2 regions of the Psychrobacillus sp. FSL K6-2365 genome follow, and region 2 is predicted to be linked to the other one. Evidence: a T-box and tRNA genes for the amino acid it is inferred to sense, from the RefSeq annotation. Region 2 holds a T-box; the other holds one or more tRNA genes.
What was found. A T-box is a leader RNA that pairs with one kind of tRNA and senses whether it is charged. The one in region 2 lies ahead of trpS (tryptophan--tRNA ligase), so its partner is inferred to be a tRNA-Trp.
Positions count from the first base shown of each region.

Region 1: it has a tRNA-Trp gene. The T-box ahead of trpS (tryptophan--tRNA ligase) is inferred to sense a tRNA for this amino acid. The anticodon was not compared.

Region 1 covers NZ_JBBOOO010000001.1:3,314,936-3,320,429, forward strand. Annotated here, with positions in the region: gene MKY29_RS16645 (DUF1801 domain-containing protein) at 1-352, opposite strand, end outside; gene MKY29_RS16650 (VOC family protein) at 487-882, opposite strand; gene MKY29_RS16655 (SRPBCC family protein) at 1,107-1,559, opposite strand; tRNA gene MKY29_RS16660 (tRNA-Leu) at 1,845-1,927, opposite strand; tRNA gene MKY29_RS16665 (tRNA-Cys) at 1,963-2,036, opposite strand; tRNA gene MKY29_RS16670 (tRNA-Gly) at 2,049-2,123, opposite strand; tRNA gene MKY29_RS16675 (tRNA-Gln) at 2,130-2,201, opposite strand; tRNA gene MKY29_RS16680 (tRNA-His) at 2,203-2,278, opposite strand; tRNA gene MKY29_RS16685 (tRNA-His) at 2,313-2,388, opposite strand; tRNA gene MKY29_RS16690 (tRNA-Trp) at 2,414-2,487, opposite strand; tRNA gene MKY29_RS16695 (tRNA-Tyr) at 2,498-2,581, opposite strand; tRNA gene MKY29_RS16700 (tRNA-Thr) at 2,589-2,664, opposite strand; tRNA gene MKY29_RS16705 (tRNA-Phe) at 2,674-2,749, opposite strand; tRNA gene MKY29_RS16710 (tRNA-Asp) at 2,887-2,962, opposite strand; tRNA gene MKY29_RS16715 (tRNA-Met) at 2,966-3,040, opposite strand; tRNA gene MKY29_RS16720 (tRNA-Val) at 3,197-3,272, opposite strand; tRNA gene MKY29_RS16725 (tRNA-Glu) at 3,443-3,517, opposite strand; tRNA gene MKY29_RS16730 (tRNA-Ser) at 3,542-3,633, opposite strand; tRNA gene MKY29_RS16735 (tRNA-Asn) at 3,639-3,713, opposite strand; rRNA gene rrf (5S ribosomal RNA) at 3,722-3,837, opposite strand; rRNA gene MKY29_RS16745 (23S ribosomal RNA) at 3,956-5,494, opposite strand, start outside.
Region 2 covers NZ_JBBOOO010000001.1:1,192,462-1,197,955, reverse strand. Annotated here, with positions in the region: gene MKY29_RS05690 (peptide ABC transporter substrate-binding protein) at 1-1,594, opposite strand, end outside; gene MKY29_RS05685 (DUF3899 domain-containing protein) at 1,832-2,179, shown strand; T-box leader at 2,228-2,441, shown strand; gene trpS (tryptophan--tRNA ligase) at 2,497-3,489, shown strand; gene MKY29_RS05675 (oligopeptide ABC transporter substrate-binding protein) at 3,729-5,494, opposite strand, start outside.

The DNA of each region.
Region 1 (5,494 bases), 2.1 Mb from region 2:
TAATAGCAGTTTGAATAAGAGAGATAAAAGTTTCTGATTGGATATCTTCCATTTTTGTAATTCTAATATGTCTCATTGTTTTACCCGAACCCTGTAATAAATTATTTATGTCTTTTTCTACAAGTTCATTTCCTTTATGAAAACCTAAATTAACATGCTTTTTAGCTGTTTGTAGATAACAAACTAACCCTTTATATGAGTAGTTAGGCATCGACCATTTATATTCTTCTACAAGAGCAGGTGAAGCAGCTAAAATAATTTCTCTTAAAACCTTTGTAATGCTCTGAATATCATCTGGTAAATTCAGAATAAATGTATCAACATCTAGAATTGTTCTGTTTAGTTTATCCACTATGTATCACCTTCACTATTCTAATATATAACTTTTGCCATGTTATCCATACAATAATCTTGTAAAAATTTAAAAATGCGTTCGAGATCAGAGTAATCTCAAACGCAGGAATAAGCTTCCTTACTTTATAGATTTTACTTTGCATTCTTATCAGGCTGATGAATCCCAAAAACATTACCCTCAGTATCAGAATAATATCCCTGCCAAGCCATTCCAGGCAGAGCATACTTTGGCATTGCCACCTGTCCACCATACTCTAGTATTTTAGTTTCCGTTGAATCGTAATCTTCCACGCCCAGTGTACAAGAGAAGCCATTCATAGGCTGATGTTGTCCTGGTGGAGGTGTTTGACGTTTCATTAAAGCCCCATCAATACCAGGCTGACTTGCATCGCCAGTAATAGCCCCAAAATAAGGAAGCCCCGCATAATCAGTCCAGTCTTCAAATGTCCACCCAAATATTTCTCCATAAAACTTTTTTGCACGGTCCATGTCATCCACATGAATTTCGAAATGAACTAATCTCCCCATAATTCTCCCCCAATTTAATTCATTTTAAATTTAAATAGCCTTGTACCATTCAAAACTCGCAAACCTTCTTCATCATTGTAATAAAGATTGAAAATTAAATCAATTCAATATAGTGTTTACTAGTTATAACTTTCAATCTAAATTGATTTGAATAATACCTACATGACCGTTAACAGATTTTATAACTAAAGTTCACTAAAACATATAAAGACTGCTGCTACTAATTATCTCTCTAAAAATGCTATCAATGCGTCTAAATCCTTTGCAGAAGCTTTTTTAAAGGTGCCAGCCATCATTTTACCAAAAAGTTTAGTTATGCCTGTGAGACCTTTTATTTCTCCGATTAACTTTATCTCCGTAAGGTTATCAGATGAAGTTACTTTATAGGTAAAAATATATTCTCCTTTACCAGTTGTTCCTTTCTTACCATCACAGCGAAGAACAATTTTATCTGGCTCATTGAGTTCAACAACTTCAAAATGTTCCGTAGCCACTTGTCCAAACATCTTTCTAGATTCCTTCCACTCACTGCCCACTTGCATTAGTCCAACATCCAATCGTTCAATACCTACAAGCCCCTGCATCCAGTAATTAGCAGCATCCAGATCAATCAAACCATCATATACCTGTTGCTTAGAAAGGTGGGTATTTCTTTTCACTTCAAAATTAGTACTCAAGCGGATAACCCTCCAAAATGTTTACTAAAGTATATCATACGATGATCACCGTATTGTTAACATTTTAATAGAGGCTCCAGAGATATTGTGACAGTAATACAGATTTTTATTCAACTTAACCTTCTCTTAAATTCCTTTTAGGACTAGGTTATTTTTGATGCATGTGGAAGTTCAGTTCAAAACTCTTTCTTTTTCTCTCTACACAAAAGACACCCATTAACGCTGATTTAACAGTGTTAATGGGTGTCTTTAATTTTACGTATATTGACGCAAAACACATAATAATACCGGTGGTCGGGGTCGAACCGACACATCCAGAGGATACGGGATTTTGAGTCCCGCGCGTCTGCCAATTCCGCCACACCGGCAAAATAAAATACTACTAGGCAGTTATTATAAAATTTGGAGGCGGCAACCGGATTTGAACCGGTGATAAAGGTGTTGCAGACCTGTGCCTTACCACTTGGCTATGCCGCCATAATTAAGTAATGGAGCGGAAGACGAGGTTCGAACTCGCGACCCCCACCTTGGCAAGGTGGTGTTCTACCACTGAACTACTTCCGCAAAAAACTGGGGTACCTGGATTCGAACCAGGGCATGATGGAATCAAAATCCATTGCCTTACCGCTTGGCTATACCCCAATGGGGCGGACGAGGGGAATTGAACCCCCGAGTGTCGGAATCACAATCCGATGCGTTAACCACTTCGCCACGACCGCCACAAATAAAAAAAGAGCTAACTACTAAGGAATATGGGGCGACTGATGGGAATTGAACCCACGAATGCCGGAATCACAATCCGGTGCGTTAACCACTTCGCCACAACCGCCATTATTCAAAGTTAACTTATAATTTGGCAGGGGCAGTAGGAATCGAACCCACATCAAAGGTTTTGGAGACCTCTATTCTACCGTTAAACTATGCCCCTAAATAAAAACTGGTGGTGGGGGACGGATTCGAACCGCCGAACCCGAAGGAGCGGATTTACAGTCCGCCGCGTTTAGCCACTTCGCTACCCCACCAGTATAGTGGTGCCGGAAAAAGGACTTGAACCCTCAACCTACTGATTACAAGTCAGTTGCTCTACCAATTGAGCTATTCCGGCGTATAAATATGGTGGCTCAGGACGGAATCGAACCGCCGACACAAGGATTTTCAGTCCTTTGCTCTACCGACTGAGCTACTGAGCCTACTTCGATTTGTGCTAGGCTGCGAATCTCTTTGTCAGCTTCATTCGTTCAGTCAGTCACGTACTTTAGTACGCTCCTTCCATCACTCAATCGCTTCCTCGATCCTCTTGCTTATCTCAAATCTCAAATAAAATAAATGGCGGTCCCGACCGGGATCGAACCGGCGATCTCCTGCGTGACAGGCAGGCATGTTAACCGCTACACCACGGGACCATTTGGTTGCGGGGACAGGATTTGAACCTGCGACCTTCGGGTTATGAGCCCGACGAGCTACCACTGCTCCACCCCGCGACAATAATATACTTACAAACACCAGGATACTACGCTTGAAAAAAGTAGGACACCTGCTTCGGCTGACGCCTGCATCGATGTTAATCGCTTGCTTCGTAAAGCGATTTGCTCCACCCCGCGACAATAGAATGCTTACTAATTTATTTCTTAAAGAAATGGTGGAGGATGACGGGCTCGAACCGCCGACCCTCTGCTTGTAAGGCAGATGCTCTCCCAGCTGAGCTAATCCTCCTGGGTAAAATTACGATAAGCTTCGCATCTCTGCTTCAGCTTCATTCGTTCAATCAGTCACGTACATAAGTACGCTCCTTCATTCTCTCAATTGCTTCCTTGATCTACTGCCTTTTCCTAATTTTACATAAGATAAGCTTCGTATCTCTGTGTCAACTTAATTGAAATAAATGGTGACCCCTACGGGATTCGAACCCGTGTTACCGCCGTGAAAGGGCGGTGTCTTAACCGCTTGACCAAGGGGCCATACTTTTATGTAGAAAACTTATCTGGCGGAGAGCAAGGGATTTGAACCCTTGAGACAGTTTAACCCGCCTACACGATTTCCAATCGTGCTCCTTCGGCCACTCGGACAGCTCTCCTAAAATGGCTCCGAAGGTAGGACTCGAACCTACGACCGATCGATTAACAGTCGATTGCTCTACCACTGAGCTACTTCGGAATAATACAGCCTAGCGACGTCCTACTCTCACAGGGGGAGACCCCCAACTACCATCGGCGCTGAAGAGCTTAACTTCCGTGTTCGGTAAGGGAACGGGTGTGACCTCTTCGCCATCATCACTAGACATTATTAATTTGAAAGACAATATTTATTATAACAAAACTAGAAATTAATTCAAGCTTTTTTTATACTTTTTTGTACTCTCAAAACTGGATAAACGACATTGTTACGTTAAACAAAATTTGGTTAAGTCCTCGATCGATTAGTATTCGTCAGCTGCACGTGTCGCCACGCTTCCACCCCGAACCTATCTACCTCATCGTCTTTGAGGGATCTTACTTACTTGCGTAATGGGAAATCTCATCTTGAGGGGGGCTTCGTGCTTAGATGCTTTCAGCACTTATCCCGTCCACACATAGCTACCCAGCGATGCTCTTGGCAGAACAACTGGTACACCAGCGGTGTGTCCATCCCGGTCCTCTCGTACTAAGGACAGCTCCTCTCAAATTTCCTACGCCCACGACGGATAGGGACCGAACTGTCTCACGACGTTCTGAACCCAGCTCGCGTACCGCTTTAATGGGCGAACAGCCCAACCCTTGGGACCGACTACAGCCCCAGGATGCGATGAGCCGACATCGAGGTGCCAAACCTCCCCGTCGATGTGGACTCTTGGGGGAGATAAGCCTGTTATCCCCGGGGTAGCTTTTATCCGTTGAGCGATGGCCCTTCCATGCGGAACCACCGGATCACTAAGCCCGTCTTTCGACCCTGCTCGACTTGTAGGTCTCGCAGTCAAGCTCCCTTCTGCCTTTACACTCTTCGAATGATTTCCAACCATTCTGAGGGAACCTTTGGGCGCCTCCGTTACACTTTAGGAGGCGACCGCCCCAGTCAAACTACCCGCCTGACACTGTCTCCTACCCGGGTTACGGGTATGGGTTAGAATTTCAATACAACCAGGGCAGTATCCCACCGACGCCTCCTCCGAAGCTGGCGCTCCGGGCTCTAAGGCTCCTGCCTATCCTGTACAAGTTGCACCAAAATTCAATATCAAGCTATAGTAAAGCTCCACGGGGTCTTTCCGTCCTGTCGCGGGTAACCTGCATCTTCACAGGTACTATAATTTCACCGAGTCTCTCGTTGAGACAGTGCCCAGATCGTTACGCCTTTCGTGCGGGTCGGAACTTACCCGACAAGGAATTTCGCTACCTTAGGACCGTTATAGTTACGGCCGCCGTTTACTGGGGCTTCAATTCGCACCTTCGCTTGCGCTAAGCACTCCTCTTAACCTTCCAGCACCGGGCAGGCGTCAGCCCCTATACTTCACCTTACGGTTTTGCAGAGACCTGTGTTTTTGCTAAACAGTCGCCTGGGCCTATTCACTGCGGCTCTTCTAGGCTATGCACCCAAAAGAGCACCCCTTCTCCCGAAGTTACGGGGTCATTTTGCCGAGTTCCTTAACGAGAGTTCTCTCGCTCACCTTAGGATTCTCTCCTCGACTACCTGTGTCGGTTTGCGGTACGGGCACCTATCACCTCGCTAGAGGCTTTTCTTGGCAGTGTGAAATCAGGAACTCCGGACATACGTCCTCGCCATCACAGCTCAATGTTATAGAATGCGGATTTGCCTACATTCACACCTTACTGCTTGGACATGCATAACCAACAGCATGCTTACCCTATCCTTCTGCGTCCCCCCATTACTCAAACGGTGGTTTGGTGGTACAGGAATATCAACCTGTTATCCATCGCCTACGCCTATCGGCCTCGGCTTAGGTC
Region 2 (5,494 bases):
GTCCAACTGCAAAATCTTGGTCTACGATAATTTTTTCAGCTTTAGCCATTGCTTCCCAACGTGCTGGGAAATCTAGAGCTAACGAACCATTAATATCTTGTAATAATTGATCGTACTCTGGATTTGAGTATGACATTTGGTTGTTACCGCCGTCAGTTTCCCATAGGCTTAAGAATGTGAACGGATCTTGGTAATCTGGTCCCCATCCTGCAACTTGAATGTCATAATCTTGGTTTGTATCAAGATCTAAACGAACATTAAATGGAACTTCTTTAAGAGTAATAGTTAAACCTGGTAAGTTCCCTTCTAATTGAGCTTTGAAGTACTCATCCATTTTTTTAGAAAGTTCAGTGTCTCCACCAAGAATTTCTAAAGTAAGTTCAGTAACACCTAGTTCTTTTAAACCTTTGTCCCATGCAGCTTTTGCTTCGTCTACATTAAATACAGCCATGTCTCCATTAACTTCACGGAAATCATTTCCATCTTCATCGAATGCAAATTCACTTGGTACGAAAGAGTATGCTGCTTTAGAACCATTTGCTAATACTACAGCGGCCAAATCTTCTTTGTTAAACGCTTTAGAAATTGCTTCACGAATATTTACGTTAGCAAGTGGAGATTTTTCACCAAGACGTTCTTGGTTGTATTTGAAGTAGAAAGTTGTTGCTTCACCTTCTAATAATAGTTCTGGATCAGCAGCATATTGCATTGCATACTCACCATCTAGTGTAGTACGATCTTTTTCTCCATTTGTATATAGATTAACTCGAGTAGCAGTTTCTTTCACTACATCATAATTAATTTCAGTAAGTTTTACAGTTTCTTTATCCCAGTACTGCTCGTTTTTAAGCAGCTGCCAAGATAAACCTGTTCCGTCCCATTTTGCTAAAGTAAATGGTCCATTGTATAAAAGTGCATCAGAATTTTTCGCATAGTTTTCACCTTGCGCTGTAACGAATTCTTCATTTTGTGGTAAGAATGTTCCAAATGACATAAGTGATAAGAAGTAAGGAATTGGTTTTTCAAGCGTTACTTCTAATGTTTTTTCGTCAAGCGCTTTAACACCTAACTCAGTGTATTCAGCTTCTCCATTAGAAATAGCAGTAGCGTTTTTAATAACGCCAGACATCATGTATGGACCGTATTCAGATGCAGTATCTGGGTTCATAGCACGTTTCCATGCAAATTCAAAGTCATTTGCAGTTAACGGAGTACCGTCAGACCAGTTAGAGTCACGTAATGTGAATGTATAAACTAATCCATCTTCAGAAACTGTTGGTTCTCCATCAGAAAGTGCTGGTATAGCAACATTTTCTTGACTTAAACGGTATAAACCTTCGTTTACGTTGTTAAGTAGGTCAAAACCAACTGCATCAGTTACTAGAGCTGAGTCCATTGTTGGAATTTCAGCAGTTTGTATCAAGTTTAAAACTTGTTCCTCATCTGCTGCTACTTCTGGTTCTTCAGTTGTTGCATCTTTATCGTCTGTGTCTGTAGTTGTATCTTTAGCATCATCGTCGCCACCACAAGCAGCTAGGAATAGACCAACAACTAACAGTAGGCTTAAAAGCCATACTAGCTTGCTATTCTTCAAAAAAATAACCTCCTTAAATATTCAGAAAAATTCATTACAATATTTATTATACATTTTCTTTTGAGCTTGTACAGGTTTTTTTTAAATATTTTTACAATAGTGTAACAAAATCATTACATTGTCCTAACAATTGTGAATGTTTGGAAAAGAAATTGTTTATTTTTGTTAATTTAAATAATCAATTTTTTGCATATTTTCTGAGTCTATTTTATAATTTAAAATTGATAGAGGTGAAATATGAAAAAAAAATTGATATACTTTCTTGGCTGTCAGGTAATTATTTTTGCGCTAATGCTTTTAGTTTATAAAAATATTCAACTCGTCCCTTACATAAACATCTCCTTTTTTGTTGGTGGATCAATTACTTTTGTTGGTTTAATGACATATGTCGTATCAGGTGGCTTTTTTGACTTTTTTACTGAAAGTACACGTAAAGTCTTTACCCCTAAACATATGAAAAAAGAGGCAGAACAGATGCGGTTACCGTCTCAGATATTTTCTTTTCCACATAAGCCAATTATTGCATTAGGTCTCTCTAGCTTATTTTGTATGTGTATCGCTTTATTCATTTATTATAGTTACTAGGAGTACTTGATTTTTGAGTTTCTTCTATATATAATAATCAAAACAAAATAATGAGCTTTGAGGAAGAAAAGTACATTTACCTACGTATGCAAAGAGAGTCTGTGGTTGCTGTAAACAGATCATACTTTAAATGGAATGGGCTTCTGAGCAGTATATGTGAAAGTAAGTAGCATATACCGTCCCCTTCACGTTACGAAGAAGAGTGGCTAATTATTTTAGCAAGCTGGGTGGTACCACGGATTTAACATCATTCGTCCCTTTTATAGGGATGCATGATGTTTTTTTATTTTCTAAACAAAGAAAAGGAGATTCGAAAAATGAAGAAAATCTTTTCAGGCGTACAGCCAACTGGTATTATTACTCTCGGGAATTACATCGGTGCGTTTAGGCAGTTCACTGCATTACAGAATGATTTTGACTGCGTGTTTTGTATTGTAGATCAACATGCCATTACAATTGCACAGGACCCAAAAGAATTGAGCGATCATATCCGATCCTTAGCAGCGTTATATATTGCTGTCGGTATTGATCCGAAAAAGTCTACATTATTTATACAATCTGAAGTTCCTGCGCATGCACAGGCAGGATGGATTATGCAATGTATCTCTTATATAGGAGAATTAGAAAGAATGACTCAATTTAAAGATAAGTCTACTGGTAAAGATGCTGTTTCTGCTGCATTGTTAACTTATCCTCCATTAATGGCAGCAGATATACTTTTGTACCAAACAGATATCGTACCGGTTGGAGATGATCAAACCCAACATGTTGAATTGACACGTGACTTAGCTGAAAGGTTCAACAAACGTTACGGAGAGGTATTTACAATTCCTGAAATACAGTTACCTAAAAATGGGGCTCGTATCAAATCCTTACAAGACCCACTAAAGAAAATGAGTAAATCAGATCCAAATCAAAAAGCTACGATACGCCTTTTAGATAGTCCAAAGGAAATTGAAAAGAAAATTAAAAGCTCTGTTACAGATTCTGAAGGTATCGTTGCATTCGACCCTGTAAACAAACCCGGAGTTTCCAATCTATTAACCATTGAATCCGCTCTAACGGACATTTCAATTTCTACACTTGTACAGAAATATGAAGGAAAAGGATATGGAGACTTTAAAGCTTCAGTAGCTGGTGTTATAATCGATCATCTTACTCCTATTCAACAGAGATATGAGCAGTTGCTAAACTCTTCTGAACTAGATGAAATTCTAGACTTAGGAGCTACAAAAGCACAGTCTATTGCAAATGATACATTGACTAAGATGGAAGCCGCAATGGGCCTCGGAAGAAGACTACACCGGTAATAGATAGTAAGGCTAGGCATAAAAATAAAAAGTCTGTTGACTCTATCATGTACATTAGTACAGATCTCCATGAGTATCCTAGTGATAAGAAGTTTAAATAGAGTACTAAGTGAGAGCAGCTAATTACTGCTATTCCATAACTGATTAAAAATATTAATAGTCTTATTAGTATCACATCCTTATAAGACTATATGAAAAACCGCTGCTAAACTTTCATTTAGCAGCGGTTTTTTTATATACTATTTTACTGGAGTATCAGCAAGTAACTCGATCTCGTAAGGATCGATTTCTGTTTCATGACCGAAGTCATAGTTTTTCACACGATTATTAATTGGACGTAACTCGTAACGGAATTGTAATGGAATAACAGCAGAAACATCTGCCATATATTCTTGCCATTCACGGAACTTATCAGAACGGAACTTAGGATCAAGTGCGTCCTTAGAATCGATATCAGTTAATAGACCTTCTAAAGCATCTGATGAATAACGGCTGAAGTTATAAACTGCTGTTTTAGAGTATAGTCCAGCTGGAGATGGGTTTGTACCCGTACCCCATGCGCCCATAAAGACGTCAATTTCTGGATCATCTGCTTGGACTTTATCGTAGAATGTATTGAATTCGATTAGACGACCTGTAGCTAATTGTACATCTAAACCAACTTCACCCCAATTTTGTAAGTAATAAGAGATTACTTGTTCTTGAGTTTCATCACCAGCCATTGCAGCAAGTTTGATTGATAATTTTTCCCCTTTAGGGTTTTCACGAAGACCATCGCCATCTGTATCCTTATAACCAGCGTCGTCTAAAAGTTTAATAGCTTTTTCAGCGTCATAGTTATATCCTTCTAATGAACCATCATAGAAAGATTTGAAAACAGGTGGGATTAGAGAATTAGCACGTTCACGTAAATCGAAGTAGAATACTTCATTAACTTGCTCAACGTCTAAAGCATAACCCATTGCTTGACGTAATACTTTGTCACCCATTTTTGCTTCTGCTTCATTTGTAATTGCAAGACTTGCGTCATAATCATATTTACCAAGTTTGAATCCTAAATAAGAGTAGTATAATTCTTGACGACCAAGGAGTGTAATATTTTCAAGATCTTTTATATTTTCATATGCGCTCGTTGGGAATGAAAGCGCCATGTCGTACTCACCAGTCTCAATAGCTTTAGCAGCTGATGAACTTGGAACAGTCTTAACAATTACCCCATCAAGTTTTGATTGACCTTTCCAGTAGTGCTCATTGCGTACAAATTGTACAGACTCACCTGGAACGATTTTTTCGAATTTGAATGCCCCTAAAGTAACTGGGTTTTTACGTATTGCGTCATGTTCAAGTAGTTCTGCAACAGGAATATCTTTTAAAATATGACTTGGTTCAGCATAGCCCCATAGTCCATCTCCACCCGAGTAAATTGCAGGCGATACTTTGTTAAACGAAATTTCTAACGTAGTTTCATCCACTTTTTTCAAACCAGAAATTGTATCTGCTTTTCCATCATGGTATTCTACAGCACCAACGATATTTTGGAAATCAGAATCATAACGAACTCCAGCATAATCAGGGTGACCGATAATAAGGTATGGTTGGATTAAGTCTTCAACTTTAAGGGGTTCTCCATCGGACCATTTTACCCCTTCTCTAATTTTAATTGTTGCTTTATTATTATCTCCATCTACTGTTAATGAAGCAATACCAGTATCAGTTAAAAGGAAATCTCCATCAGTATCAAAAAGTGAGTTACTAGCAAATTGCATAATCTCATCATCATAAGCATCTTCATATAGTACATAAGCGAAAATACCTTGGAATGGAGAATCGTTTACTAATGCAACTTGTAAAGTTCCACCTTCAATAGCTTCTCCTTCATTATCCAATACTACTGGAAATAAATCATCTGAAGCAGGTTGTTCAGCATCTTCTTCTGCACCTTCTTCTGGATCTTCTTTAACTGCATCCTCTTCTGTTTTGTCCGGCTCATCAGCAGGTTTTGCTG